Regions from separate parts of the Vibrio celticus genome, predicted to be linked through region 1. Evidence: predicted binding sites of a transcription regulator. Region 1 holds the regulator's gene; each other region holds the start of a gene.
What was found. The regulator CRP, encoded in region 1, controls carbon source genes, mostly activating them, when cyclic AMP is high. The targets are predictions, from matches to a motif close to TGTGANNNNNNTCACA.
Positions count from the first base shown of each region.

Region 2: OCV19_RS02440 (CTP synthase) is a predicted target of CRP. The motif match lies at 4,644-4,659, and genes of this name have one in related genera.
Region 3: mlc (sugar metabolism global transcriptional regulator Mlc) is a predicted target of CRP. The motif match lies at 8,576-8,591, and genes of this name have one in related genera.

Region 1 is NZ_AP025463.1:293,016-303,638, forward strand. Features, by position in the region: gene OCV19_RS01315 (ExeM/NucH family extracellular endonuclease) at 1-1,428, shown strand, start outside; gene OCV19_RS01320 (aminodeoxychorismate/anthranilate synthase component II) at 1,629-2,207, shown strand; gene OCV19_RS01325 (aspartate aminotransferase family protein) at 2,672-3,883, shown strand; gene astA (arginine N-succinyltransferase) at 3,991-5,010, shown strand; gene astD (succinylglutamate-semialdehyde dehydrogenase) at 5,050-6,507, shown strand; gene OCV19_RS01340 (DUF1338 domain-containing protein) at 6,721-7,512, shown strand; gene crp (cAMP-activated global transcriptional regulator CRP) at 7,697-8,329, opposite strand; gene OCV19_RS01350 (phosphoribulokinase) at 8,569-9,438, opposite strand; gene OCV19_RS01355 (YheU family protein) at 9,516-9,728, opposite strand; gene OCV19_RS01360 (hydrolase) at 9,824-10,623, opposite strand, start outside.
Region 2 is NZ_AP025463.1:484,854-495,476, forward strand. Features, by position in the region: gene rlmD (23S rRNA (uracil(1939)-C(5))-methyltransferase RlmD) at 1-226, shown strand, start outside; gene relA (GTP diphosphokinase) at 360-2,582, shown strand; one part of gene OCV19_RS02430 (IS5 family transposase) at 2,728-3,254, opposite strand; one part of gene OCV19_RS02430 (IS5 family transposase) at 3,254-3,488, opposite strand; gene mazG (nucleoside triphosphate pyrophosphohydrolase) at 3,796-4,593, shown strand; gene OCV19_RS02440 (CTP synthase) at 4,744-6,384, shown strand; gene eno (phosphopyruvate hydratase) at 6,466-7,764, shown strand; gene ftsB (cell division protein FtsB) at 8,320-8,601, shown strand; gene ispD (2-C-methyl-D-erythritol 4-phosphate cytidylyltransferase) at 8,601-9,302, shown strand; gene ispF (2-C-methyl-D-erythritol 2,4-cyclodiphosphate synthase) at 9,305-9,784, shown strand; gene truD (tRNA pseudouridine(13) synthase TruD) at 9,807-10,623, shown strand, end outside.
Region 3 is NZ_AP025463.1:2,377,755-2,388,377, forward strand. Features, by position in the region: gene OCV19_RS10670 (YciK family oxidoreductase) at 1-338, shown strand, start outside; gene imuA (translesion DNA synthesis-associated protein ImuA) at 494-1,201, shown strand; gene OCV19_RS10680 (Y-family DNA polymerase) at 1,205-2,674, shown strand; gene OCV19_RS10685 (error-prone DNA polymerase) at 2,748-5,840, shown strand; gene OCV19_RS10690 (chemotaxis protein CheV) at 6,174-7,115, opposite strand; gene mlc (sugar metabolism global transcriptional regulator Mlc) at 7,283-8,500, opposite strand; gene pyk (pyruvate kinase) at 9,085-10,530, shown strand.

The sequences.
Region 1 (10,623 bases):
GAAACCGATCAAAAAGCGGCTGATGGCCAAGTTCCTTTCTACCCCGACTTTGGCCGTACTGATATCGACCAAGATGGTTCAACAGAAGATTACATCCGCATTGATGACACCATTGTTGGCCTAGAAGGCGTGTTGACCTACAGCTACGGTGAGTACCGTTTAATTGCGACTAACCAGATCTCGGCTGAAAACTTCGTTCGTAACGATCCGCGTACCGACAAACCAGACATGGATGAAGGCGACCTACGTATCGCGACCTTCAACGTATTGAACTACTTTAACTCTCCATTTGGTGGCGACGCGAATCAGCACGGCAACAACCGTGGTGCGAACACCATCACTGAGTTTGAAATGCAGCAAGAGAAGATTGTGAACGCGATTCTTCGTCTAGACGCTGACATCATTGGTTTGATGGAAATTGAGAACAACGGATTTGGTGAAGGCTCTGCCATTCAGCAACTTGTAAACCAACTGAATGATCGCATTGAGCGTAAGAAAGACCGTTATACCTTTGTGGCTGTCGACTCGAACGAAGATGGCGTAACCGACGAGATGGACTCGATTGGTACTGACGTAATCACAACGGGTGTTATCTATCGTAAGAAGGTGGTGAAGCTTAAAGACAGCCGTGTTATCGCGATGCCAAGCCAACAAGCACCAGAGGTGTTAGACGATTCAGGCAAGGTGATTGAAGATGGTAAGAACTACCAACGTGACTCATTGGCGCCAACCTTTAAAGTTAAAGGAACCAAAGAGAAACTCACCGTAGCGATTAACCACTTTAAATCGAAAGGTTCTAAGTGTTGGGAAGATGCAGCACCGATTGAGCAGGGCGGTCAAGGTGGTGTTGATGCCGATAAGCAAGGCTCATGTGAGAACTTCCGTGTGGCAGCGGCGGTGGCACTGGGTGAAGCGCTTGATGGCATCAAAGGTCACAAAGTGATTCTGGGTGATATGAACTCGTACGGCATGGAAGATCCAATGCTGGTGCTAACCGATTACTCGGAAGAGAAATACGGCAAGCAGATCAAAGCAGCTCGTAATACTTACATTGATGGCGTTGAGCAGTTTGGTGACAGCGGTGCGGTGATTACTAAGAACTACGGCTACATTAATGCAGTGGCTCAAAAGCACCCAGACAGCTGGAGCTACTCATACAATGACGAAGTGGGCGCACTGGATCACCTGTTGATCAGCGACAGCCTGAAAGGCATGGTGGTGGATTCAACTGACTGGCACATCAATGGTGGTGAGTCGACGTTGTTTGATTACAACGGAGAGTACAAAGGCGATCTACCTAAATACCAAGATCACTTCCGTTCATCGGATCATGATCCTGCAGTTCTTGAACTGCGAGTAGGTGGTTCATTTGGCTTTGGTGCTCTGATGTCACTATTTGGCTTAGCAATGTGGCGTCGTCGTAAATAGCTCAATCACAAATAGATTGGCTTGCTATACAAGTAAGCCAATTCAGATAACTTAGCGCTATCTGTAAACAATTAAGGTCAACTTAGGTTGGCCTTAATTATTGGCTAAATGCAGTTTCCACTTGCCTTTCGCCATGGGTATTGCACAATACCGCCCCTATATCTCCCAATCCTTTAGTATTTAGCAAACGATTTCGACCCATGTTACTTATCATCGATAACTACGACTCTTTTACCTATAACTTGTATCAGTATTTCTGTGAGTTAGGGGTAACTGTAAAAGTTGTTCGCAACGATGAGATTGATATTGCAGGCATCGAAGCGCTAAATCCTAGCCATCTTGTTATCTCGCCGGGTCCATGTACGCCCGATGATGCGGGAATTTCGCTACAGGTGATTGAACACTTCGTTGGTAAGCTGCCGATCTTAGGTGTGTGTCTTGGTCATCAAGCCATTGCTCAAGTCTTTGGTGGTGAAGTGGTGAGAGCCAGACAAGTGATGCATGGTAAAACCTCTCCGATCCGTCATAACGGTAAGAGCGTTTTTCAAGGTCTCAATAACCCTCTGACTGTGACTCGTTACCACTCTTTAGTGGTGAAAAACGGCACATTACCAGACTGCTTTGAGCTGACGTCTTGGACTGAATTTGAAGACGGTAGCATGGATGAGATCATGGGCTATCAACACAAAACCTTGCCAATTGATGCTGTCCAATTTCACCCTGAATCGATTAAAACAGAGCAAGGACACCAGCTTCTCGCTAACTTCCTAGCACGCTGAGTGTTTAAATTTGACCCTTTCTCCGTCTAAATAAGCCAGTTAAACGTATTCCATTACCCGTTAAGCGTTTAAATTCGGGCGTTACGCGTCTTCATCCCTCTGACGCCGATCACTTTTTATAACATTTCTCCCTCGTCAGGTTAAGTTTTTAGCCTATGCAAAATTATTCGCGTTATTTCGTCTCGAACCCAATATACCGCAATGCCAGTAAGGCTTTGCTGTTGCTGGTTATACGTTTAGGTAAAAAAAGCTTCATAAAACAGATTAATTGATGCATAAATAGTCATAGGTAGTGACGTTTAGCTGGTTGTAAGGGATGGCTAAAGAATAATCTACTATTGAAAAGGTTAATTAAATGTAAATATAATGCTGCAGCGGGATTATGGCGAGAGAAAATATCTTTGTCTCACTTATGAACCAGTACGCTTATTTGCGAAGCTTGCGGTATCGAGAAGGAATGTACGATGACAGTGGAAAAAAAAGTAGAACGTAGTCTGTTTAATGAGGTGATGGTGCCTTGTTATAACCCAATGGAAATGATCCCAGTAAAAGGGGAAGGCGCACGCGTTTGGGACCAACAAGGCCGAGAGTATATCGACTTTGCTGGTGGTATCGCTGTGAGCTGTTTGGGTCACTGTCACCCAGCAATGGTTAACGCAGTTACTGAGCAAGCAAACAAGATTTGGCATCTAAGTAACGTGATGACCAACGAACCTGCACTGCGTCTAGCTAAGAAGCTAACCGACGTATGTTTTGCAGAAAAAGTATTCTTTGCCAACTCTGGCGCAGAAGCGAATGAAGCAGCTTTGAAGCTAGCTCGTCGTTGGGCGGCGGACGTTCACGGTCCTGAGAAATCTGAAATCATTGCATTCAAACAAGGTTTCCACGGTCGTACTTTCTTTACCGTAACTGTGGGTGGTCAAGAAGCTTACTCTGATGGTTTCGGTCCTAAACCGGGCGACGTTACTCACCTGCCTTACAACGATATTGCAGCACTAGAAGCGCACATCTCTGATCGCACTTGTGCAATCATGATGGAACCTCTGCAAGGCGAGGGCGGTATCATCTCGCCAACCTCTGAATTCGTGAACACAGTTCGTGAACTGTGTGACAAACACAATGCACTGCTTATCTTTGATGAAGTGCAAACAGGTAATGGCCGTACTGGTAATTTTTACGCTTACCAAGGTCTAGGTGTGACACCAGATATCTTGAGCACGGCTAAATCTCTGGGTGGCGGTTTCCCTATTGGTGCAATGCTGACGACTTCTGAACTGGCAACACACCTAAAAGTCGGTACGCACGGTTCTACATACGGTGGTAATCCACTGGCGTGTGCTGTTGCAGAAGCGGTTGTTGATGTGGTTAGCCAACCTGAAACATTAGCTGGCGTGAAAGAGCGTGAAGCATTGTTCCGTGATGGTCTTACTAAGATTAACGACAAGTATCAAATCTTCAGTGAAGTTCGTGGTAAAGGCCTACTACTAGGTGCTGCGCTTAACGAAGAGTGGCAAGGCCGTGCACGTGACGTATTAGTAGCAGCAGGCGAACAAGGCTTGATGGTACTGGTTGCGGGTGCAAACGTGGTTCGTTTCACGCCATCACTGGTTATTACTACACAAGAAATTGAAGAAGGCTTATCGAAACTAGACAAAGCAATCGCTACGCTAGTTTAGCCTGAGCGGCGTCATAGGAATGATCGCCAATAGAGCGATCCCATGACGTTCTGCTAAAGGCCCAAGCTTCTGGTTTTGGGCCTATTTTGCATCTGGAGGGAATATTGATGCTAGTTGTTCGCCCAATAAAATTATCTGATTACGATGCGCTGCATACCTGCGCGGTTGAATCTGGTCACGGATTCACATCTCTTCCGGTTAACGAAGAACTGTTAACTAACCGTATTACTCACTCTGAATACAGCTTTGCCAAACAAGACGTGACTGAACCCGGAGATGAAGGCTACCTAATGGTTGGCTTTGATACCGAAACCGGTGAAGTTGCAGGTACCACAGGTATCGAAGCCTCAATTGGCTGGGATGTTCCGTTTTACTCTTACCACATCAGCAAAGTGGTTCACTCATCGCAAAAACTTGGCGTAAATAACATCGTTAAGCTGCTGACTTTCGGTAATAACTACACCGGATGCAGTGAGATCTGCACACTGTTCTTGCGCCCGGCTTTCCGCGGTGGATTGAATGGTCGTCTGATGTCTAAGTGTCGCTTCTTGATCATGTCTGAGCACCCAGAGCGTTTCTCAAAAACGATTTTTGCTGAGATGCGTGGTGTATCGGATGCCGAAGGCAACTCTCCTTTCTGGCAATGGTTGCAAGAGCACTTCTTCTCGATTGACTTCACGCTTGCCGATTACCTAACCGGTATTGGTAAGAAAGGCTTCATTGCAGACCTAATGCCGAAGCTACCTATCTACGTGAACCTACTGAGCAAAGAAGCTCAAGCGGTGATCGGAGAGGTACATGACAATACGCGCCCTGCACTTAAGTTGCTGGAACGTGAAGGTTTCACTAACCGTGGCTATGTCGATATCTTTGATGCAGGCCCAACGGTTGAGTGTGATCTAAGAAACATCGAATCTGTGCGTTACTCAATTCGAGCACAGGTTCAAATTGCAGAGCACTCTAGCTCTAAAGACTTCCTAATTGGTAATACCTCGTTTGAGAACTTCCGCGCAGTAGCCGCGAAAGGTGCGTATGACCAAGCAAGCGACACAGTGATTTTATCATCTGAAGTAGCAAGCGCTCTTGAAGTAACAGAAGGCGAATTCGTTCGCATGTTGGCTCAGTAAGAGCGGCGATTATCTGTCGAAGATTTTAAGGATAGAAGTATGACTCAGTGGATAGCAGGACAGTGGGTGGCAGGTCAAGGTGACGCCATGACATCAGTAAGCCCATACAACAATGAAGTAGTGTGGCAGGGTGATAGCGCAACACCAGCACAGGTTGAATCTGCAGTAGCAGCAGCTCGTGAAGCCTTCTTGGTTTGGAAAAAACTGAGCTTTGCAGAGCGTGAAGCGATCGTGTTGAACTTTGCTGAGAAAGTTAAAGAGAACAGCGAAGAAATCGCACAGATTATCGCGAAAGAGACGGGCAAACCGATTTGGGAAACTCGCACTGAAGCGGGAGCGATGGCGGGCAAGATTGCTATCTCAATCCGTGCTTACCATGAGCGTACCGGTGAAGCTTCTCGTGAAGCGGCAGGCAACCAGATTGTACTGCGTCATCGTCCATTAGGCGTGATGGCGGTATTTGGTCCTTATAACTTCCCGGGTCACTTACCAAACGGTCATATTGTTCCTGCATTGCTATCGGGTAATACCGTGGTATTTAAGCCTTCAGAGCAGACACCTTGGACGGGTGAGTTTGCGATGAAGCTATGGCAAGAAGCGGGTCTTCCTGCTGGTGTAATCAACCTAGTACAAGGCGCTAAAGAGACAGGTATCGCACTAGCCGATGCCAAAGGTCTTGATGGCGTGCTGTTCACAGGTAGTGCTAATACTGGCCATATCCTGCATCGTCAATTCGCGGGTCAACCGGGCAAGATGCTAGCGCTAGAGATGGGTGGCAATAACCCTATGGTGATCAGTGACCAATATGGTGACGCAGACGCAACGGTATACACCATTATCCAATCGGCGTTCATCAGTGCGGGTCAACGCTGTACATGTGCTCGTCGCCTGTATGTGCCTGTTGGCGAGAAGGGTGATCTGCTACTCGATAAGCTGGTCGCAGCGACGCAAAAGATTCGTGTCGATCAGCCATTCGCTGAACCAGCACCCTTTATGGGGCCGCAAATCTCTGAAGCTGCGGCTAAGTTCATTCTGGACGCGCAAGCGAATCTACAATCGTTAGGCGGTGTCAGCCTAGTAGAAGCAAAAGCGGGTCAAGCGGCGTTTGTTTCTCCGGGTATTATCGATGCAACCAACATTGCTGAACTGCCGGATGAAGAGTACTTCGGTCCATTGCTACAAGTTGTTCGTTACCAGTCACTAGAGCAAGCGGTTGAGCTAGCTAACGACACTCGTTTTGGTTTATCTGCTGGCTTAGTATCAACAGATGATTCTGAATGGGAATACTTCGTTGACCATATCCGTGCGGGTATTGTTAACCGTAACCGTCAGCTAACAGGCGCAAGTGGTGATGCACCATTTGGTGGTCCGGGTGCTTCAGGCAACCTACGCCCAAGTGCTTACTATGCGGCGGACTACTGTGCTTATCCTATGGCTTCAATGGAAGGCGGTGAAACTCAACTTCCAGCAACGTTTAGCCCAGGTATTGAGCTTTAATTTAGGCTAATGAGTCTTAGGCTCATGCGTTAAGCTTGAAAGAGGGAGGTGGTGTTATCACTTCCCTTTTCCACCACGTCCGACACCTAGATTGGGCGGTAGATAATAATAGAACAAGTATGTCACAGGCTGATGGCTGCTGACTCTGTGTCTCAGCTTCTCCCTCTCTAATCCAAATTACTAGCTTGCTAGAACCTCTGACAAGGAGTCACCATGACGCCCGATCTACTCTTTAAATCACTATGGGACGATTACATTCACAGGCTGTGTCCATCGGCTGAGAAAGTGCATCACTTGCTGAAAGAAGATGAAGCGCTGATCAACGACCATATTGCACTGCGTACTTTTAATGTTGCCCCTCTCGGTATTGAAACACTAGCTAAGCCTTTCCTGGAACTGGGTTACAAGGCGTGTGGCGACTACCTGTTTGAGAGCAAGAAGCTAGTGGCTAAACACTACGAGCACCCAGACCCGAAGCAGCCAAAAGTGTTCATTAGTGAATTGAAGGTAGAAGAGTGTTCAAGTGACTTGCAACAGATCGTTGCGAAGTTGGTTGAGCAAGTCGACGCAACCAAACTTCAAGGTCATGAGTTCTTGTTTGGCGGTCGTCTATGGGGTTTGAGCTTCGCTGATTTCCAAGTGCTTGCAAAAGAGAGTGAATACGCGTCTTGGCTAGCAGCTCATGGATACGGTGCAAACCACTTTACGGTGAGTGTGAATCAGCTAAATAACTTCGATGAAGTACAGGCGGTGAATGACTACTTGAGCGAGTCGGGCTTCACGATCAATGCATCTGGCGGTCAGGTTAAAGGCTCTCCAGAGGTCTTATTAGAGCAATCATCAACAATGGCAGACAAAGTCCCAGTTTCATTTGTTGAAGGCAATGAGATGATTCCTGGGGGCTTCTATGAGTTCGCTAAGCGTTATGCGATGGCCAACGGTGAGCTTTACACCGGTTTTGTTGCAGCATCAGCTGACAAAATCTTTGAGAGCACCAACGGTTAAAGAAAGATACGAGCACGGATTTTGTCCTAGAGATTCGAGTACGCTTCGCTTCGAGACAGTTTGTGCTTGGAAGCTGTAGGTGTTCTATTCGCATCACGTATCTGCTCTATAGATCTTAAGAAAACAAAAAAGCCACCAAACTCGCATTTGGTGGCTTTCAAATTTTTGGCTCAGTTAATCGAGATTAACGAGTGCCGTATACCACGATAGTTTTACCGTGTGCAGAAATTAGGTTCTGCTCTTCTAGCATCTTCAAGATACGACCAACTGTCTCACGAGAACAACCAACGATCTGGCCAATCTCTTGACGAGTGATCTTGATTTGCATGCCATCAGGGTGAGTCATTGCATCTGGCTGTTTCGCTAGGTTTAGTAGCGTTTGAGCGATACGACCTGTTACGTCAAGGAACGCTAAGTCACCAACCTTTTGGCTAGTTACTTGTAGACGGTTTGCCATTTGCGCTGAAAGGCGCATTAGGATATCTGGGTTCACTTGGATAAGTTGACGGAATTTCTTGAAAGAAATCTCAGCTACTTCACAAGGAGATTTAGCACGAACCCAAGCTGTACGCTCTTGGTCTTCTTCGAACAAGCCAAGCTCACCGATGAAGTCGCCTTGGTTTAGGTAAGAAAGAATCATTTCCTTACCTTCTTCGTCTTTGATAAGAACTGCCACAGAACCTTTAACGATGTAGTACAAGGTTTCTGCCTTTTCACCAGCATGAATCAAAGTACTTTTTGAAGGGTACTTATGAATATGACAGTGTGAAAGGAACCACTCTAATGTTGGATCGGTTTGAGGTTTACCTAGAACCATAATATCTCACTTCCTCTGCAGGGTATGCTTGCCGCTTTCCGTATTTTAGCTAAGCCTGGATTGACTTGTAGGATAAGAGCACTCGTTGAGTGCTGCAAGCTATCTTGTGTTTCGTTTAAGAATAGTATCCTTTTTCAGGTACTATTTCTTGATTTTAATCGTGACCAAGCTACGATTTTTTACGCAAAATTGTGCACATGATCACGGTATGAAAAGTAATCAACCAGAATGTCGTTTTGTTAACCTATTTTTCCGGTTTCGATGAGTTGTTGCAGGATTGGCCTCACAATGAGCTCCATAGCAAAACTCATCTTGCCGCCTGGCACCACTAGCGTGTTATGACGAGACATAAACGAGCCATCAATCATAGCCAGAAGGTAGGGGAAATCGACGTTTTTGATGCCACGCAAACGTATAACTACGAAGCTTTCGTCTAAACTTGGAATCCCTTTGGCGTTGAGTGGGTTCGATGTATCTACGGTTGGAACACGCTGAAAGTTGATGTGAGTTCGCGAAAATTGTGGGGTAATGTAGTTAAGGTAATCATCCATCGAACGAACAATGGAGTCCATTACGGCTTCGCGTGAATGGCCACGATCGCGGGTGTCACGAACGAATTTTTGAATCCACTCTAGGTTTACGATAGGTACCATGCCGATCAGCAAATCGACGTGTTGAGAAACGTTAATGTCGCCATCAACCACACCACCGTGCAGGCCTTCGTAAAACATCACATCGGAATTTTCAGGGATCTCCTGCCATGGCGTAAAGGTGCCCGGCATTTGATTGTAAGGCACGGCTTCATCGAAGGTGTGCAGGTAGCTTCGTACTTTACCTGTACCTTCGTTACCGTATTTACGGAAGAACTCTTCTAGCGCACCAAAGTCGTTGGCTTGTGGACCAAAGTAGCTGATGTGCTTACCTTGCTCGCGCGCTTTACGGATCTCGACATCCATCTCTGGGCGAGTGAAGCGATGGAAACTATCCCCTTCAACCCAAGCTGCCTTCACGTCCATCATATTGAACATTTTACGGAAGGCTTCTGAGGTGGTGGTGGTGCCGGCTCCAGATGAACCCGTCACCGCAATAATTGGATGTTTAGCGGACATGACAACCCTTGTCTTTTGAGTAACTTACTTGTTAGCAATCGTTTACCACTATAACACGGCTCCTTTATGAGCGCAGCTTAGAAGCGTTTTGTGACTTGAATATCAACGGTTTCATGGAGCTCAGAAAACACGATGCTGACTTCTCCTGAAGCTAATTGATGTTTCACTTGGTCAATCTTGTTTTGCAGTGAAACCTCTACGTCGCCGTAGTCTGTGCCTTCACGCAGCACGAACTCTTTGATGAGGTTTTCCAGTGTCTCTGGCGCAATGTCTTGCCATGGGATGATCATAAATACTTCTCTCTTTTATGTTCATAGATATGTTTATTGATGTAGAAATACGTGTGCTTAGTAATGTTTTGCTTCTATTTACTAAGGCTCGGTCATTATGCCGAATCTTGGATACTTTCATAGTAGGCAGGCAAGGCTTCTTCTAACCAAAACCTTGGTTTGAGTGTGCTACCAGTAATAAACCCAACATGGCCGCCTTTTTGAAACAGTCGATAATCGATGTTATCGGGCAGAACGAATTTTGGGATCACATCATCGGTCATGAAAGGGTCGTCTTTGGCATGAATGATCTGAGTCGGCAGTTTGATCTTATTGAGCTTAGGCAGTGCAGAACATTGCGCATAATAATCTTGGGCATTTTTGAAGCCGTGCAGAGGCGCAGTGATTCGCTCATCAAACTCATACAGTTTGGTGATGTTCTTGATGGCTTCAGCGGTGATGCCAAGTTTTTCCTGTAGCAGGTTAACCTTTTTTAGCGCATTCGATTTTAGAGAGTTGAGCAGGTACTTCTTATAGAGTTTGGAGAAACCACGCTCAATGCGACTAGAGCAACACGCTAAGTCAAAAGGAGCAGATACGATTGTCGCCGCCGACAGTAATGGGTCGTCTGCGTACTCAGCCAAATAGTTCGCCAGCATGTTTCCACCTAAAGATATGCCAACCGCAACCTTAGGGTTATTCGGAAACTGGGCGTGCAAGTGTCTTAGAAAAAAGCGCGCATCTTCGACTTCACCTGAATGGTAAGCGCGAGCCAGGCGATTGGGTTTTCCACTGCAGCCTCTGAAGTGCATCATCACGGACAACCAACCATCTTTAGCAAACGCATTCATTAATCCATTGGCATAAGGGCTCTCAAAGCTACCTTCTAAACCGTGGAATAGAACGAATATCGGCT
Region 2 (10,623 bases), 190 kb from region 1:
TAAAGTATTGCTTGACCCGGCACGTGCGGGAGCGAGTGGGATCGTTGATCAAATTTCAGCGTTAGGAGCGAAGCGTGTGGTTTATGTTTCGTGTAATCCTGCTACTCTAGCTAGAGATTCTGAGAGCTTAGAAAAACAAGGCTATCAATTAGCCAAACTGGGTATGTTGGACATGTTCCCCCACACCAGTCATCTAGAATCGATGGCTCTCTTTATCAAGGCTTAGAGGCCCTTAACAAGGCTTCAAATGAATCACAAAGGCGCAGGGAAGCCTGCGCTGATATCAATATGGTCGAACTAACTTGGAACCAGTTAGTCATATTGAATTGGGTATAAAACATAATAACTAGGAAGGCATGATGGTTGCGGTACGAAGCGCACATTTAAACCCAAGCGAACAGTTTGAGCTAGAAAGTTGGATTGCGTCACTAAATCAAGACGCAAAAACCTCGAATAAACTGATCAAAGTTTATCGTCACTGTGAAGAGCTATTAAAAGATCACGAGCAAGCGTCGCTCCTGCTTTGGCGTGGCCGCGAGATGATCGAAATCTTGGTTACGCTGTCCATGGACCGTGCCACTTTAATTGCAGCGCAACTTTTCCCCGTCGTCTCAAGCGGCGTTTTTGAGCGCGAAGCGTTTGAAGAAAGCTACGGTAAAGAAACCGTAAAGTTGATCGATGGCGTTGAAGAAATGGCGGCCTTAGGCCAGTTAAACGTGACTCTTGAAGGCAGTGCTGCCTCGGGTCAAGTTGATAACGTTCGTCGTATGTTACTGGCGATGGTCGACGACTTCCGCTGCGTAGTCATCAAACTCGCTGAGCGAATCTGTAACCTTATTGAGGTGAAAAAAGCGCCTGATGCTGTGCGTCGCGCGGCAGCAAAAGAGTGTTCTAACATCTACGCTCCGCTCGCTAACCGTTTAGGTATTGGTCAGCTTAAGTGGGAAATCGAAGATTACGCATTTCGCTACCAACAGCCAGACACCTACAAGCAGATTGCTAAACAGTTGTCCGAGCGTCGCATCGTACGTGAACAATACATTAAAGATTTCGTTGACGACTTAACGGCGGAAATGAACCGTTCAAGCATCAATGCAGAAGTCAGCGGTCGACCAAAACACATCTACAGCATCTGGCGTAAAATGCAGAAGAAAGGCTTGGACTTCGATGAGCTCTTTGACGTACGTGCGGTACGTATCATCGCCGACCAGCTTCAAGACTGCTATGCCGGCTTAGGTGTGGTTCATACCAAATACAAACATCTACCAAGTGAATTCGATGACTATGTGGCGAACCCTAAGCCAAATGGTTACCAGTCTATTCACACCGTGGTTTTGGGCCCAGAAGGCAAGACCATTGAGATTCAGATCCGTACCAAGCAGATGCACGAAGACTCTGAGCTTGGTGTGGCGGCGCACTGGAAGTACAAAGAAGGTGCTTCAAGCGGACGCAGTGGTTACGACGAGAAAATCACTTGGTTGCGTAAACTTATCGATTGGCAAGAAGAGATGTCGGATTCTGGCGAGATGCTGGATGAAGTTCGTAGCCAAGTATTCGATGATCGCGTATATGCCTTTACACCGCGCGGTGACGTGGTCGATTTACCTATGGGTGCAACCCCACTGGACTTCGCTTACCACATCCACTCGATGGTCGGACACCGTTGTATCGGTGCCAAAGTAGCAGGCCGTATCGTCCCATTCACTCATAAATTATCGATGGGTGATCAGGTTGAAATTATCACTCAGAAAGAGCCGAACCCATCACGTGATTGGCTGAACCCAACCACAGGTTTTGTTCATTCTGGTCGTGCTCGAGCCAAGATCAATGCTTGGTTCCGTGCGCAAAGTCGTGAGAAGAACCTAGAAGCGGGTCGAGACATCCTTGAGGCGGAACTTGCTAAAGTGGGTGCAACCTTAAAAGATGCAGACCAATACGCTCTGAGACGCTTTAACGTCAACACGCCAGATGAGCTTTATGCTGGTATCGGCAGTGGCGATTTGCGCATTAACCAAGTGGTTAATCACATCAATGCGTTGGTCAACAAGCCTACGGCGGAAGAGGAAGACAAGAAAGCGCTAGAGAAACTGCTTGAGTCGGAAAACAAGCCAGCACAACAGAGCCGTCCGAAGAAAGATGCGGTAGTGGTTGAGGGCGTTGATAACCTAATGACGCACCTAGCTCGTTGCTGTCAGCCAATCCCTGGTGATGTGATTAAAGGTTACATTACTCAAGGTCGTGGTATCTCAGTGCACCGCGCTGACTGTGAACAGCTAGGCGAACTTAGTATGCACGCACCAGAACGTATCATTGATACTGTTTGGGGCAATGGCTTTGTTGGTTCATACATCCTAACGCTGCGTGTTGAAGCGCTAGAGCGTAATGGCTTGTTGAAAGACATCACCTCACTGTTCTCGAATGAAAAGATCAGCGTGACCACAATGAAGAGCCGTATCGACTACAAGCGTCAGCTATCGGTAATGGATTTCGATTTGGAAGTGACCAATATTGAAATTCTGAGTCGCGTGACCAGCCGAGTAGAGCAGATCAAAGATGTCATGAGCGTAAAACGCCTAGGCTAGTTTTTACGTCGTACTTAGCTTTCTAACTGCGTTAGTTTCACTTATTTCACTCCATCACATAGGCAAGCTATGCTCAGGAGCCTCATAAGTTTACTGCCTTGTTAGAAGAACTAGGGCGTGTTGATCTTTGCTGTACATTTCGCGTTCAACAATACATCGGTAGCCACATTAACATGAATGCCAGCGATAACATGCTGGCATAATTCCTTTCTAGCTTGTCATATCTACTTGAAATAGCTCGATAATGCTTAATTCTCCCAAAGGCATTTTCGACCAAGTGACGATACTTGTATAAACACCAATCCATACTGTCTTTGTCTATATCTTGTCCGTAATTGCGTTTAGCAATTACCGTTTCTCCGCCACGTTCCTTAACAAAAATACGGAAAGGTTCGCTGTCATATCCTTTATCACAAACGATGGTATTAACTTCATCGAGTTGCTCAACTAAGCTTTCGGCATGCACTATATCGTGGCGTTGTCCCTCTGATAAATCAAAGCAAATCGGCAGGCCACCACTATCTACGGCTAAGTGAATTTTGGTTGAGTTGCCCCCGCGACTTTTTCCTATTTGCTCTGAACTTTCAGTAGCTGCACCTGTACTATGCTGATGTGCTCTAACTATAGAGCCATCAAGAAATACCCATTCAAAATCAGCCATGTTAGATAAGCTTTGAAAAGATTATCTAAAATCCCTTTCTTTGACCAAAGATTAAATCGTCTGTAAACGGTACTCCACTCTCCGAACTCAGAGGGTAGATCTCGCCAAGGAATACCTGTTCTCATTCGATAAAGTATTCCTTCAAATGTCATTCGATGTTCAGTTTTATCGTAAATACGACCTGTACTTTTCATAACTTGGAGTAGCAGTTCCCAGCGAATATCAGTTAGCATTGTTCTTGGCATGGTATTGGTTATGGTTTTACTTTTGGCGAAGCAAATTATAACTCTTTACCATGCTGTTCAAAAAACACTCACGAAAGATCAACACGCCCTAATTACTTAGTAAAAAAGATAGCTGTCATTCCCTACAGTGAGGAACGAACGTGATAGGGAATCTCGTCAAGCGATTTGAGATCCCCAACTCGCTCATTCTTCGCTCTTGGGGATGACGGAAAGAATAGAAAGGTGAGTGGTTTTGGCTGCTCACCTTTTTTAGTTATAGAAGACATTATAAATTTAAAAATCAAAGACAGTGAATAGGAAGAAAGCGATGAATCACCCGATTGAACAACTTGAACAGATCATGACTAAGCTGCGCGATCCAGAAGGTGGCTGTCCTTGGGATTTGAAACAAAATTTTGAAACAATTGTGCCGCATACTATCGAAGAAACCTACGAGGTGGTGGACGCGATTCACAACAAAGATTGGCCGAACCTACAAGAAGAACTGGGTGATCTGCTATTTCAGGTGATTTTCTACAGCCAGCTCGCCAAAGAGCAAGGGCTGTTTGAGTTCTCTGATGTGGTCGATGGCATCAATGAGAAGCTAACGCGCCGCCATCCGCATGTGTTTTCTGATACCGAGTTTGCGAGCGATGAAGAAATTAATGCCAACTGGGAAGCTGAAAAAGCCAAAGAAAAAGCTCAGGCAGGCAAAACTCAAGAAAGTATTCTAGACTCAATACCAAACTCTCTACCTGCGCTTTCACGTGCTACAAAGATTCAAAAACAGGTAGCGAAATATGGCTTTGATTGGGACTCTATTGGCCCAGTGGCGAATAAGGTTTTAGAGGAAGTCGATGAGGTGCTAGAAGAAGCGCTTCAAGTGACGCCAAATGAAGATTTGGTTGAAGAAGAGTTGGGTGATTTGCTGTTTGCGACGGTCAATTTGGTGCGACATTTGGGTAAAAATCCAGAGTCTGCACTAAATAAAGCCAATCTGAAGTTCTCACGTCGCTTTAAAGGGGTGGAACAAAAAGTTCGTCAGCAAGATAAAATTTTGACCGATTTTTCACTACAACAGCTTGATTCCATGTGGGATGAAGTCAAGGTGGCGGAGAAAAGATAACCAAAGCTTTTATCATGAATTGATTTGAAGCAAAAAATAAAAAATAGCAGTGTGATAGATTTCACGTTGTGGCGATAAGGGGCTTCTGGTATATTTTCATCCCGTCCAGAAGTAGTCCATTTCCCTCATTCAACCAATTTCAGGTTAAACATGACGACAAATTACATTTTTGTTACTGGCGGGGTTGTATCCTCTCTAGGTAAAGGTATTGCTGCAGCATCTCTTGCGGCTATTTTAGAAGCTCGTGGTCTTAAAGTGACTATGATGAAGCTTGACCCTTACATCAACGTTGATCCAGGCACTATGAGCCCGACTCAGCACGGTGAAGTGTTCGTTACGGAAGATGGCGCTGAAACAGACCTTGACCTTGGTCACTATGAGCGATTCATTCGCACCAAGATGACTAAGCGTAACAACTTCACTGCAGGTCGTGTTTACTCAGACGTACTCGCTAAAGAGCGTCGCGGTGATTACCTAGGTGCAACTATTCAGGTTATCCCACACATCACTAACTCTATCAAAGAGCGTGTAATTTCTGGCGCATCTGGCCACGATATCGCGATCGTTGAAGTTGGTGGTACGGTTGGTGATATCGAATCTCTACCATTCATGGAAGCGATTCGTCAGCTAGCAGTAGAGCTAGGCCGTGAACGCGCAATGTTCATGCACCTGACTCTAGTGCCATACCTAGCAGCTGCGGGCGAAGTGAAAACTAAGCCAACGCAACACTCTGTAAAAGAGCTACTGTCTATTGGTATTCAGCCAGACATCCTAGTTTGTCGTTCAGACCGCAACATTCCTTCGAACGAGCGTAAGAAAATTGCTCTGTTCTGTAATGTGCAAGAAAATGCAGTTATTTCTATGCGCGATGTTGACTCTATCTACAAGATCCCTCAGCTTATTAAAGCTCAAGGTACTGATGAACTTGTATGTAAGCGTTTCGGCATCACAGCTCCAGAAGCAGACCTGTCTGAATGGGAACAAGTAATTTACGAAGAAGCTAACCCAACGGGTGAAGTGACGATTGGTATGGTTGGTAAGTACATTGAACTACCAGACGCATACAAATCAGTAAATGAAGCGCTAAAACACGCGGGCTTGAAAAATCGCCTAAGCGTTAATATTAAATACGTAGATTCACAAGACGTTGAGTCTCGTGGCGTAGAAGTTTTAGAAGGCCTAGATGCAATCCTAGTTCCTGGTGGCTTTGGTGACCGTGGTGTTGAAGGTAAGATTCTTGCTGCTCAATACGCTCGTGAAAACAAAGTACCGTACTTAGGTATCTGTCTAGGTATGCAAGTAGCACTTATCGAGTACGCTCGTAACGTTGCGAAAATGGAAGGGGCACACTCTTCTGAATTCTGTACTGAAACTAAGTACCCAGTTGTTGGTCTTATCACTGAGTGGACTGATGGCGAAGGTAAAGTTGAAGAGCGTACAGAAACATCTGACCTTGGCGGCACAATGCGTCTTGGTTCACAGCTTTGTCACCTAGCGAAAGGGACGAAAGCTTACGAATTATACGGTAGCGCGACGATCCATGAACGTCACCGTCACCGTTACGAAGTGAACAACAATCTTCGTCCACAAATCGAAAAAGCGGGCCTAAAAGTATCGGGTCTATCTGCGGACAAGAAACTGGTTGAAGTTATTGAGAACCCGAACCACCCATGGTTCGTTGCTGCTCAATTCCACCCAGAGTTCACTTCAACGCCTCGCGATGGTCATCCATTGTTTGCAGGTTTCGTTAAAGCGGCTGGCGAGTTCCAGCGCGGCGAGTTAGAGAAGTAAAAAGGAATACAGGTAGCTGCGTAAGTTGTGCTGCTACCTTTAAATTTGACATTTATATATTCAACGAGAAGGAAACATTCAATGTCTAAGATCGTTAAAGTTCTAGGTCGTGAAATCATCGATTCACGTGGTAACCCAACTGTAGAAGCTGAAGTACACCTAGAAGGCGGTTTCGTAGGTATGGCTGCTGCTCCATCTGGCGCATCTACTGGTTCTCGCGAAGCTCTTGAGCTACGTGACGGCGACAAATCACGTTTCCTAGGTAAAGGTGTTCTTAAAGCTATTGAAGCTGTAAACGGCCCAATCGCTGAAGCTCTAGTTGGTACTGACGCTAAAGCACAAGCTGACGTTGACCAAATCATGCTTGACCTAGACGGTACTGATAACAAGTCTAAGTTCGGCGCGAACGCTATCCTAGCTGTATCTCTAGCTAACGCAAAAGCTGCTGCTGCTGCGAAAGGCATGCCTCTATACGAGCACATCGCTGAGCTAAACGGTACTGCTGGTCAGTTCTCTATGCCTCTACCAATGATGAACATCATCAACGGTGGTGAGCACGCAGATAACAACGTTGACATCCAAGAGTTCATGATCCAACCAGTTGGCGCTAAAACTCTTAAAGAAGGTCTACGTATCGGCGCTGAAGTATTCCACAACCTAGCTAAAGTTCTTAAGTCTAAAGGCTACAGCACTGCAGTTGGTGATGAAGGTGGTTTCGCTCCTAACCTTAAGTCTAACGCTGAAGCTCTAGAAGTTATCGCAGAAGCTGTTGCAGCTGCTGGTTACGAACTAGGTAAAGACGTTACTCTTGCTATGGACTGTGCAGCATCTGAGTTCTTCGACAAAGAAGCTGGCATCTACAACATGAAGGGCGAAGGTAAAACTTTCACTTCTGAAGAGTTCAACCACTACCTAGCTGAGCTAGCGAACAACTTCCCAATCGTTTCTATCGAAGACGGTCTTGACGAGTCAGATTGGGATGGCTTCAAGCACCAAACTGAACTTCTAGGCGACAAGCTTCAAATCGTTGGTGACGACCTGTTCGTTACAAACACTAAGATTCTTGCTGAAGGTATCGAGAAAGGCGTAGCTAACTCTATCCTTATCAAGTTCAACCAAATCGGTTCTCTAACAGAGACTCTAGCTGCTATCAAGATGGCTAAAGACGCTGGCTACACTGCAGTAATCTCTCACCGTTCTGGCGAAACTGAAGATGCAACTATCGCTGATCTAGCGGTAGGTACAGCTGCAGGTCAAATCAAAACTGGTTCTATGAGCCGTTCTGACCGTGTTGCTAAGTACAACCAACTTATCCGTATCGAAGAAGCTCTAGGTTCTAAAGCTCCTTACAACGGTCTTAAAGAAGTTAAAGGTCAATAATTCACTCTGAATTATTAGCTTAAAGCTTTTGAAAACGCTCTACTTCGGTAGGGCGTTTTTTTTTGCTTGTAGGAAAGTGAGGTCTAATTTCTAAAGCTCCTCCTTTTTACAACGAAAGCGGTCTTAAAGAAGTTAAAGGTCAATAATTCCTAGCGAATTGTTAATCTAAGTTTTTTAAATACCTCGCTTATGCGGGGCATTTTTTGCCTAAAATTCGTCATTCCCTAGACTGACGAAGGAAGGAATAGGGAATCTCTTATTTACCTTTGACTCCATAGATTCCCAACTCAGTCGTTCCTCCTTCTTGGGAATGACGAGAGTATGTGGCTTAGGGAAGGTGCTATCTCTTTGAGTTTTTTGTCTGCAGTGATTTGTATTCCCCGTCATTCTCGAGACCGACGGAGGAGGGAGTCGGGAATCTCATTGTGGATTTCGAATAACAATAATTCCCCGACTTATTGATTCCCTGACACCACATATCTCGCACCAATAAGCTCATTATGGTATATATGTGCCTTATTCTAGCTCCTTCTTTTTCAACCGGCGAAAGGTGTTATGCGAATTTTTGCTTTAGTACTGCTCATAGTGTTTGGCTGGCTACAACACACACTGTGGCTCGGTAAAAATGGTATCTCTGATTACTACGGTGTGAACAACGAAATCCAAGTTCAACAGCAAGTAAATGAAAAGCTGCATATTCGAAATGCAGAAATGTTTGCTGAAATTGACGATCTACGCCAAGGCTTAGACGCGATAGAAGAACGCGCACGTCATGAACTTGGAATGGTCAAAGAAGGCGAAACGTTTTATCGCATCATTGGTGAGGAATCCCATTAATGTCGACTCAACTTCAAAGCGTGATTGCTGTTGTACCTGCGGCAGGCGTCGGTAGCCGAATGAAGGCAGACCGCCCTAAGCAATATCTTAAGATTCACGGCAAAACAATTTTAGAGCACACCGTTGAGAAATTACTGTCTCACCCTCAAGTCGCTCAAATTGTCGTTGCGATCAGTGATGATGATCCATACTACCCTGAGCTAGCACTTAACCAGAATCCACAAGTGATCCGAGTGTCTGGCGGAAGCGAGCGAGCAGACTCTGTACTCTCTGCGCTAAACTATATCGCTGAGCAGCAGCTTAGTGATTGGGTAATGGTTCACGATGCGGCAAGGCCGTGTGTTCAGCTAAGTGATATCGACAAGCTAATTTCCGGTGCAATGAGCCATGATGTGGGCGCTATTTTAGCGGCTCCAGTGCGTGACACGATGAAGCGCGGTGCCCAAGGGCAGATTGAGCATACCGTTGAGCGTGCCGATTTATGGCATGCACTTACGCCACAAATGTTCAGAGCAAAGCCTCTGTGGAAGGTATTAAGTGAGGCGTTGCAACAAGGCGCTTCAATTACTGATGAAGCCTCAGCCTTTGAATGGAAAGGTTTATCGCCCGCTTTAGTGGCAGGGCGCTCAGATAATTTTAAGATTACTCAGCCTGAAGATTTAGCGCTTGCTGAGTTCTATTTAAGTCAGAATAAGGAATAATGATGATTCGTATTGGCCATGGCTTTGATGTACATAAGTTTGGTGGTGAAGGCCCTGTAATTATTGGTGGTGTAAGCATCCCTTACGAGCAAGGTCTTATTGCCCACTCAGACGGTGATGTAGCCCTTCATGCGTTGTGTGACGCTCTATTAGGTGCGATTGCTGCGGGTGATATTGGTCGTCATTTCCCTGATACCGATGACGAATGGAAAGGCGCGGATAGCCGTGAACTACTGAAAGATGTTTACCGTCGAGTAAAAGAACAAGGTTACGTGATTGGTAATGCCGATATTACTATCATGGCGCAAGCTCCAAAGATGGCGCCTCATATAGACTCTATGTGCCAAGCTATTGCTCAAGACCTAGAAACCAGCATTAGCAATGTGAATGTAAAAGCGACGACCACTGAGCGTTTAGGTTTTACAGGTCGCAAAGAGGGCATCGCATGTGAAGCGGTGGTCCTAATTACTAAAAGTGCGTAAGCACCAACACGAAAAGAACAGCATGTCAGATATTTTATCTTCATTGGCTTATCTAAACGGTAAACCAACTGCGAAAGCAAAACTAAAAGCAAAAGCCGAACACTTTGTCGTTAATGAAGACTTGGGTTTTGAGTTTACTGGTGAAGGCGAGCACTTAATGGTTCGTATTCGTAAAACCGGTGAAAACACGAGTTTCGTAGCAAACGAGCTGGCTAAAGCTTGCGGTGTTAAGTCGAAAGACGTGAGCTGGGCAGGTTTAAAAGACCGTCACGCAGTAACTGAGCAGTGGTTGAGTGTGCACCTACCAAAAGGTGAGCCTGACTTTTCAGCTTTCTTAGCACAGTACCCAAGCATTGAGATCTTGGCGATAGCACGACACAACAAAAAGTTACGCCCGGGTGATTTAGTTGGCAACCAATTCGAGCTGACTTTGTCTGAAGTAACAGACTGTGATGATGTCGTGAAACGTTTGGAAAAAGTCGCTCAAGTTGGCGTGCCAAATTACTTCGGTGCTCAGCGTTTTGGTAATGAAGGTAACAACTTATCTGAAGCTCGTCGTTGGGGCCGTGATAACGTTCGTACTCGTAACCAGAATAAGCGCAGCTTGTACCTTTCTGCCGCTCGCTCGTGGATTTACAACCTGATCCTGTCAGACCGTATTGAGCAAGATGCGTTTGCATCGGCATTGGTTGGCGATATTGTCATGAAAGACGGCGCTCAACTAGCGGTAACTGCGGACAATATCGAAGCAGTAAACCAAGACATCCTGAATGGCGCTGCATGGGTTACTGTTGCTTTGGCTGGCGATAATGCTTTGCCAACGACTGATGAGTCTCAAG
Region 3 (10,623 bases), 1.5 Mb from region 1:
TACTGCCTGCACTTAAAAAAGCAGAAGCAGGTCGCATCGTATTTACCTCTTCAACGGTTGGTCACTCAGGCCGTGCATTCTGGGGCACTTACGCGATTTCTAAGTTTGCTACCGAAGGTATGATGCAAATCCTAGCAGACGAGCTTGAAGACACGAACATCCGTGTTAACGCAATCAACCCGGGCGGCACTCAAACACGCATGCGTGCAAAAGCGTACCCAGGAGAAGATGCGAATAAGCTAAAAACGCCACTCGACATCATCCCACTGTACCTACACTTAATGAACCCAAGTGTGACAGACATTAATGGTCAATGTATCGATGCTCAACCTAAGTAACTGATATCATTAACCAATAGTAAAAAGTCGCTTCCATAGCGGCTTTTTTTGTATCTAAATCAACCATCTAATATTTAGTTCACCTGATTTTCATCATTTTGCTTTGCATCTTTTTCATTGTTAAATATACTGTATAAATATACAGGTGTTTAATTATGCATGAACTAATAAAAAACTTACAAGACCGCCAGCTAATCTGGAAAGGGCTACAATCAACAACGCTAGGAAGTACCACTTCTACAGGCTATCCGCAATTGGATAAACAGCTTGATGGTGGCTTTCCGACACACGGCGTTATTGAAGTTGAATCACAGCAAGGGATCGGTGAACTTCGCCTTCTTACGCCCTATTTAGCTCAGAAAAACTCGCAAAAACTGGCCATATTCATTAACCCGCCAGGGAAGATTTGTGCCGAGTTTTTTAGCAGCCAAGGCATTGAATTAGAGAACATTCTCATTATCCAGCCGCAACGCGAACTCGATGCGTTGTGGGCGGCTGAGCAGTGCCTCAAAAGCGGCGCTTGTCACTCTGTATTGCTATGGGGAGCCGATCTAGAAATCCACCAAACCAAGCGCTTACAAGCAGCCAGTGAAACTGGTAAGTGCCTGCAGTTTCACTTTAAAGCCACCAGCCATAATCAACTATCCCTACCCGTTTCTTTGAGCATGAAGCTGTCTTCTCACGCCCAAGGATTGAAGGTAGAGGTAACAAAAAGAAAAGGCAGTTGGTCATATGGCAGCTTTATTCTAGACATGACACACAACTGGCCGTTACTCACAGAGAAAGTCGTTTATGAAGACAATTCAGACCGCGCTTTGTCTGGTAACACTGTGCTGGCTTTTCCTATTGCGAAGCAAGGCTAGCGTATGTTGTGGCTTTATATTCACTTTCCATCTCTGCAGCTGGATACCTTGTTTAACTCTAATGAATTGGGTTCGAGCGAAGACTCACGCGAACAACCTATTATCATCGTGGATGAAAAAGATCATCGTGTCCTGCAAGCTAATCCAGCTGCGCTACAATCGGGAATTTCGCTTGGTATGGGCTTAGGTTCTGCGGCGGCGCTGTGTCACAATTTACACGTCCACCCTTACAGTATTGAACTGGAGAAAAGTAAGCTCAAAGAGATCGCTCAATGGGCGTATCTAGTCACTTCCGACATGACATTATTGCCACCTAATGGCTTGCTAATTAAAGCCTCTAACATGCTGTCACTTTACGACGGGCTAGATAACTACTGGCATGAACTCAAAAGCCACTTAGAAACGCTAAATATCCAGTTCAGCTTCGCTACGGGTTATTCGCCGCTTTCTGCGATCCTTTTGGGTAAGCAAGCGATCAACCAAGCAACAAACAATGTTGAGCAGATGAAAGCTTGGGTTAACCAACAAGCATTGAATTCCAGCGAGCTACCGACCAAGCAAGTGGAGCGCCTGAACCGTGTCGGTATCAATATCGTTGAAGATCTATTAAAGCTGCCTTTACAAGAGGTCGCGCGTCGCTTTGATATCGACCTGGTGAATTATGTCGGCCGCCTTAACGGCCAGTTCAAGCACCCGATTGATTTCTATCACCCACCAGAGAATTTCCAGCAATATTTGGAGCTGTTGTTTGATATTGAAAACATCCTATTTATCGAAAAGCCGTTGCTGAAATTACTGAATCAACTCGAGTGTTTTTTGAAGCTACGCGACCGAGTGGCTTTCGAGTTAACGCTGACTTTACACCTAAGAGATAAAGACGATCACCCTGTCTCTTTTTATTCGGCACAAGGTGACTACCTTGCTGAAAAATGGGCGAACCTGACTCATCTCACCTTAGAGTCACTAAAGCTCACAGCACCGGTTCAGGGGCTAACTCTCAGCTTGATTCGTCATGGAGAACCGCAAATGGCCTACCATGATCTTTTTGATGGTAATACCGGAACACTTGCCGCGTTAGATTTGCTCTCACTACTGCAAGCAAAGCTTGGACAAGCCTGCATTCAAACACCGAAAATACAGCACGACCCAAGGCCAGAAAAGGCCAATCAGTATTCGCTCCCAACAATGAGTAAATCTGTGGCAAAGAGGCAAGCTCCCCCAGGGATCGAGCAACAAACCGTAGCTCTCAACGTCAATCAACAACGACTCAGGCCCAGTATTTTACTGCCAGAGCCCGAAGCCTTAACCGAAAGCGTCACCTTATCTCAAGGCCCTGAACGCATTGTGTCTGGCTGGTGGGATGGAGAGAAGATCATTCGTGACTACTTTATTGCTCACAGTGAAAACGGTCGGTGGCTATGGGTCTTTAGAACACCAGATAAACAGTGGTTTTTGCACGGCTTATTTAGCTAGTCTGTTCTACTGATTCAATTTCAGCGTCCCTTTTCAATCATGTTCACTCGCAATGGTTAAGTGAGATTACTTTATGTCTCAGCAATACTCAGAGCTTTTCTGTCAAAGTAATTACTCCTTTCTAGAGGGAGCTTCGCATGCGGAAGAGCTGGTTTTACAGGCCGACTTCTTACGTTACAAAGCACTCGCTGTTACTGATGAGTGCTCAATCGCGGGCATCGTTAAGGTTCACTCTGCAATCAAGCAACATAAACTGTCGCTCAAGCAAATTGTCGGGAGCATGTTTTGGTTAAATGAAGAGTGCCAAGTGATCTTGATATGCCCAAACAGACAAGCCTATGCAGAGTTGTGCCGTATTATTACTAACGCGAGACGTCGTAGCAGCAAGGGACATTATCAGCTCTCTGAGTGGGACATCATGTCGGCTAAGCACTGCTTTATTCTTTGGCTTCCTCAACAGAAAAATGAAGACGCACACTGGGGGCAATGGCTCTCCCAGCATCATTCAGGTCGGTTGTGGATTGGCTTACAACGACACCTAAAACAAACCGACCAGCAGTACACAGATTACTGCGTTGAGCTGTCACAACATCATCAACTGCCAATAACAGCTTGTGGTGGTGTACTGATGCACAACGCGAATCGCTTACCCTTGCAGCACTCACTTACTGCGATTCAATATCAAAAGCCAATTACCGAAGTGGGCAGTCACTTACTCGCTAATGCAGAACGTTGTTTACGGAGTATCAATAAGCTCTCTCATATCTTCAAAACTGAGTGGCTAGAAGAGAGCAACCGCATCGCTGAGTTGTGTGAATTTAATTTAGATAGCTTGCGATACGAATATCCCAGTGAACTGATTCCTCAAGGTGAGACACCCATGAGTTATCTGCGCATGTTGGTCGAAATGGGAAAACGGGCTCGCTTCCCACAAGGTGTACCTAACGACATCCAACAGATCATAGAAAAAGAACTGGGGCTGATTAGCGAGCTTGACTACCCTTTCTTCTTTCTCACCATTCACGACATCGTCATGTTTGCCAAAAGCCAAGGCATTCTTTACCAAGATCGAGGTTCAGCGGCTAATTCAGTGGTCTGTTACTGTCTAGAAATCACCTCTGTCGACCCAAGGCAGATCTCGGTGCTATTTGAACGTTTCATCAGTAAAGAGCGCGATGAGCCGCCTGATATTGATGTCGATTTTGAACACGAACGCCGTGAAGAAGTTATCCAATACATCTACCAAAAATACGGTAGAGAAAGGGCTGCGCTTGCTGCAACTGTGATCTCTTATCGCTTTAAAAGTGCGGTAAGAGATGTCGGTAAAGCATTAGGGCTACAAGAAACTCAGCTCGACTACTTCATCAAGAACACCAATCGCAGGGACAAAAGCCTAGGTTGGCAGGCTCAGTTAACTCAATTGGGGCTGCAACCTGATTCTTTGAAGGGGCAACAATTTATCCACTTGGTGAATGAGATCATCGGCTTTCCACGTCACCTATCTCAACACGTTGGTGGCTTTGTCATATCTTCAGGGCCTTTATATGAACTGGTTCCCGTCGAGAATGCCGCAATGCACGAGCGAACCATTATTCAATGGGATAAGGATGATCTTGAAACCTTAGGCTTGCTGAAAGTTGATGTGCTCGCGCTTGGTATGCTCTCTGCGATTCGTAAATGTTTCGACCTGATCAAACGTATTCACGGGCGATCACTGACCATTGCTGAGATCACTCGCCTTAAGGATGATCCTCAGGTTTACGGCATGATTCAACGAGCAGACACAGTCGGGATATTCCAAATTGAGTCACGCGCACAAATGAGCATGCTGCCAAGGCTTAAACCGAAGACTTATTACGACTTGGTGATTCAAATCGCTATCGTTCGTCCAGGCCCTATTCAGGGCGATATGGTGCATCCGTTTCTCAAGCGTCGAGATGGCATTGAGCCAATCAGTTATCCATCTAAAGACGTGGAATCAGTACTGTCGCGCACCTTGGGTGTACCGATATTCCAAGAGCAAGTGATCAAACTCGCGATGGTGGCCGCAGGCTTCACAGGCGGAGAAGCGGATCAACTCAGACGCGCGATGGCCGCTTGGAAGAAAAATGGCAACGTCTTTAAGTTTAAAAACAAACTTATCGAGGGAATGCAAAAGCGCGGCTATGAGACAGAGTTTGCTGAGCAGATCTTTAAACAGATATGCGGCTTTGGCGAGTACGGTTTTCCTGAAAGCCACTCGGCTTCGTTTGCGGTGTTAGCGTATTGCTCAGCTTGGTTGAAGTGCTACTACCCTGAATGTTTCTACGCTTCTCTGTTGAATAGCCAACCCATGGGCTTTTATAGCCCCTCACAGTTGGTACAAGACGCACAACGACATAATGTGGTGATACTTCCGGTATGCGTGAACGCTTCTCAAAACGACCACACGGTTGTCTCTCATCAGAATGGTTTAGCGATTCGCTTAGGGCTGCGACAAATCAAAGGATTCAGCGAGCATGGAATTCAAAGCGTGCTCGCCAATCGCCCACAATCCGGTTATCGCCACCCTAGTCAAGTGAAACAGTTATCGATGAATAAGAAAGATATCGAGCTACTGGCATCGGCCAATGCGCTACATAACGTTTCTGGAGACCGCTTCCAGACTCGCTGGGCGATCATGGACTCGGCGTCTGATCTACCTCTGTTTAGCCAAGCCTATGACTATGCAGAGGCAGGACATGACGAACATGCACTGCACAAGCCCAATGAGATGCAAGATCTACTCGAAGACTTCACCAGTGTCGGAATTTCATTGAACAAACATCCAATCACTTTGCTCGAAGAAGCGGGACGATTAGGCCGATTCACACACATGAAAGATTTAATACAACAAAGACACAAATCTATGGTCACCGTTGTCGGATTAGTCACAGGCAAACAATCTCCCGGAACCGCGGCAGGTGTCACCTTTGTCACACTAGAGGATAGTACTGGTAATATTAATGTCGTGGTATGGGGAGCAACCGCGCGCGCTCAACAGCAAGCTTATCTCACAGCCAAGGCGTTAAAGGTACAAGGGATATTAGAAAAAGAAGGAGAAGTCGTTCATGTTATCGCAGGAAAACTTATCGATATTACCGATGAAATTGTTGGCTTGAAAACCAAATCTCGGGATTTTCATTAACGAAGTACCAACTGTTCTCAATCGATCATTGGCTAAAGAAACGAGAGAAAGAAAAACGAAAAAGGGAAGCATCCGCTTCCCTTCAATTCCAGTTGTTGAGTTATGACTCAACTTCAGCTTCCGTACGTCTTTTCTTAAATTCCCTATACAGTAATAAGCTCAAAGTCATAACGACTTTAGACGTTAACCATATCATTAAGAGGAACTACCTTAAATTGTGTGTGAAAAGTTACGCTAGTAGTTGAGCATATTTCGTTAAGAAAAATATGCTGCGTGAATATTAGCAAACGCTTTCTATAAGGTCACTCAAAACAAACCGTACAGCAGCGTTAATTATAAAATCTGACGCATTCGCTCTTGAGTCACTTCAACCAAGAGGTCTGGCTGGAACTTAGAAATAAAGCGGTTACACCCTACTTTCTCAACCATAGCTTCATTAAAACTTCCACTTAATGAAGTATTTAGCGTAATGAATAGGTCATGCATTCTTGGGTCAGTACGTACTTCGTGTGTCAGCTTGTAGCCGTCCATTTCAGGCATTTCAGCATCGGTGATCATCAACAATATTTCTTGATTGATGTCTTTGCCTTCATCACACCAGCCCTTAAGTAAGGTCAGTGCTTCTAAGCCATCACAACACTCAATAATGTTCAAACCCAACTGCGACAAGGTGCCTTTGATCTGGTTACGCGCTGTTGAAGAGTCATCAACGATAAGCACATTGCGTCCTATCATCTCCTGAGCTAATTGTTCATCTAAAACGCCTTCAGAGATCGAGACATCGTAATCAATGATCTCAGCCAACACTTTCTCAACATCGATGATCTCAACGATCTTGTGCTGCTCTTCTTCTTGAATATGCGTAATAGCGGTTAGGTAGTTTGCACGGCCTGTTGTCTTTGGCGGCGGCTGGATTTCTGTCCATGTCGTGTTCACGATATTACGAACTTGCCCAACCAAGAAACCTTGTACGGTTCGGTTGTATTCCGTAATAATCAGGTTGCTCTCTTGAGACTCCGCACGAGATGGCGGAAAGCCAATGGCACTGCGTAAATCGATAACAGGCACCGATTCACCACGTAAAGACGCAACACCCGTAATATGATGATGAGAGCCCGGTAAGCGAGTGAGTACTGGCACTTTGAGGACTTCTTTCACTTTAAATACGTTAATCGCAAATAGTTGACGACTATTTAAGCTGAATAACAAGAGTTCCAGACGGTTTTCACCGACCAGTTTGGTTCTCTGATCAACCGAATTTAAAACGCCAGACATACAACACCTTAGTGACAAATAATAACTGTGGCTACAATAGCCTACTTCAATAGGTTAAAGCAAAGCGCCAATGCACAGAATGCTTAAACTAAGTACAACAAATGATGTTATACAAAGCTTAAGTACATGGAAAGGTTCGGGGTAAGGCTTAAAGAAGAGAAAAAGAGTTAGCCTTCAATAACTTTCATTAGCAGTTGACCATCATATAAAGCCTGCTTGATGAGAGCAGCACCTGGCATGGTTGCCTGCTTATAAAAACGAGATTCCACCAGCTCTAAGTCTTTATGGTAAACCGATAGACTCTGCTCTTCGATACACTTTTGAATCGCCGGGTATAACACGCTCTTCGCCTGATTGATAACACCACCCACCAAGATTTTCTCTGGGTTGAACAGGTTAATCACAATCGCAATCGCAGAGCCTAGGTAACGGCCTAACTGTTCAATCACTTCGACAGCCAGCGGATCTCCATCCGCAGCGGCAGCACAGATCTGTTCAATAGTGACGTCTTCAAACACCGTTAGCGTTGATTCTTCACCATTTGCCAATCGCTCTTTGACTTGCTCACGGATTGCCTGAGAACTCGCCACCGTTTCTAAACAGCCTCGATTTCCACAGTGACAAAGCTTGCCTTCCTTATCGATCTGGATATGCCCCAACTCACCGATGTTACCGTGACGCCCTTGCAGAACGCGACCGTCAAGAATGATCCCGGCACCTAAACCGTGGTGAATCGAGATAAGAACAGAGTTGTCGTTGTCTTGTGAGTTACCAAACAGCTTCTCTGCTAACGCCCACGCTCGGGTATCATTGGCAATAAAAACTGGTAGACCGGTTTCTTTGTAGATCTCCGGCCCCAACGCTAAGTTTTCAACGTTGTAGTGCGGCATCTGCAACACAATACCTTGCTCTGAATTAACCAGACCTGGCAGTGTGATAGCGATACTCGTCACCCTGTCGAGTTGCTCGGCATAGGTTTGGAAGAACTCATCGATTTCATGGAGAAGACGCGCAAGCACATCATCTTGATCGCGTTCATGGATATCAATCTTGGTATCGATAAGCACATCCCCGCCCAATTCATGGAGCGCGATCGTCAAGTATCCACGACCAAGACGCATCGACAGAAACTGCCAACCTTCGTTATTGGTTTGCAGACCGACAGCAGGACGCCCACGAGTCGTGGCTTCTTGAACCGTCGTTTCGTGAATAAGGTGAGCTTCAATGAGTTCACGGGTAATTTTAGTAATACTCGCCGGAGCCAACTCACTTTGCTTGGACAGATCGATACGAGAAATAGGACCTTTAAGGTCAATTAGTTTATATACACGACCAGCATTGACCTGTTTGATATGATCAATATGGCCCGGTTGAGCCATGTACATTTTACGCTCCAGAAATCATCAACGAGGTAATTTTTTTACTTTGCGAAGTAATTGTGAAGTCACTTGGTATATCGCCGTGACCAGTATCACGTATATACATGAATCTTTGTGTATCGAGTCAAATAGTTCGAGGAAAATTAACACCCACATCGATAATTTGCGACTTAATTTTCAGAATAAAACATCGCGTTTGAGCCCTGAATTCAATAATTAAAGGCAAATCAAGAAATATCCTCCTAGCTCCCAATAAATTATCAATTAATGCATATACTTAATTAAGGCGCGTTGACCTTTCGTGGTTAAATTTTGTTCGAGATAAAAGCGTTTTAATCGCGGCGAGGGGGAAGTAGCCTAGTCATTCTAAGCAAATCTCCCTCAACAAAGAGTAAAACGCTTTTAGCCGAACCCTTCGGGCAGCGTTTGCTGGTCATTTCTACTACGTTATCGGCTTCTCATGTAGGCTAGCTACACATCAAAGCCTCTGCCTTGTATAAATACCCAGCAACTCGCTGCAAAAATCAGCTCGAAAGATCAACACGCCCTAGTCTTTTAAAAGATTACTTGGCCTCACTCTAGGAGTATTCATGACAGCCGAATTAAGAAAAACGAAAATCGTCACAACGCTAGGCCCTTCTACTGATAAAGGTAACGTGCTTGAAGAGATCATCAAAGCCGGTGCCAATATCGTTCGTATGAACTTCTCTCACGGCACCAGCGACGACCATATACAACGCGCAGAAAAAGTCAGAGCAATAGCCAAAAGACACGGCACTCAAATCGCCATTCTCGGAGACTTACAAGGTCCCAAGATTCGTGTGTCGACATTCAAAGATGGAAAAATCCAACTTGCCGTAGGCGACCTATTCACTCTCGATAGCAGCCTAGGTTTAGGCGAAGGCAATCAAGAAGCCGTTGGCCTTGATTACAAAGAACTGCCTAACGACGTATCCGCCGGCGATATCCTGTTGCTTGACGATGGTCGTGTTCAACTCAAAGTCACCAAAGTAGAAGGCTGTCGCGTTCATACCGAAGTCATCATTGGCGGCCCACTCTCAAATAACAAAGGCATCAACAAAAAAGGTGGTGGCCTTTCCGCAGAAGCACTAACAGAAAAAGACAAGCGCGACATCGTCACCGCCGCACAAATCAAAGTGGATTACCTAGCGGTGTCTTTCCCACGTAATGGGGAAGACATGCACTATGCTCGTCAGCTCGCACGAGAAGCAGGCTTAGAAGCTCACCTCGTCGCAAAAGTGGAGCGAGCAGAGACAGTCGCTACTGTTGAGAACATGGATGACATCATAATGGCTTCAGATGTCGTCATGGTGGCTCGTGGTGACCTCGGAGTGGAAATTGGCGACCCTGAGTTGGTCGGAGTACAAAAACAGCTTATACGCCGTGCTAGAGCGCTTAACCGAACTGTCATCACCGCAACTCAGATGATGGAATCAATGATTTCTGCGCCAATGCCAACCCGTGCCGAAGTCATGGACGTTGCCAACGCCGTACTCGATGGCACCGATGCTGTGATGCTGTCTGGTGAAACCGCTGCGGGTGCTTACCCAGTCGAGACAGTGAAATCGATGGCCGAAGTGTGTATCGGTGCTGAAAAGATGGCGGGTATTAACCAATCGAACTACCGTATTGACCGTACCTTTGTGACGGCAGAAGAAACCGTTTCGATGGCGACCATCTACTCCGCAAACCATATGGAAGGCATTAAAGGCGTTGTCACTCTCACCGAATCAGGCCGCACTGCACTGATGATGTCTCGCCTAAGTGCTGACATGCCTATCTACGCGCTGTCTCGTAACGAAGGAACGCTTAATCGCTGTACCTTATACCGAGGTGTGACGCCTATCTACTTCGAGACAGAAGCCGAAGACAGCTTTGACATTGCACTATCTACACTCACTTGCCTGAAAGAGAAAGGACACCTTAAATTTGGCGACCTAGTGATCGTCACTCAAGGCGACATTATGGATGTAGCAGGGTCAACCAACTGTATGAGAATCTTGCCTGTCACCTAATATTTGACCTTAAGGCGAAACGATTTTCCTAATTTCAAAAGCTTAAAAGGGTTATCGAACCAAGTTCAATAACCCTTTTTCATTTCAGAACAC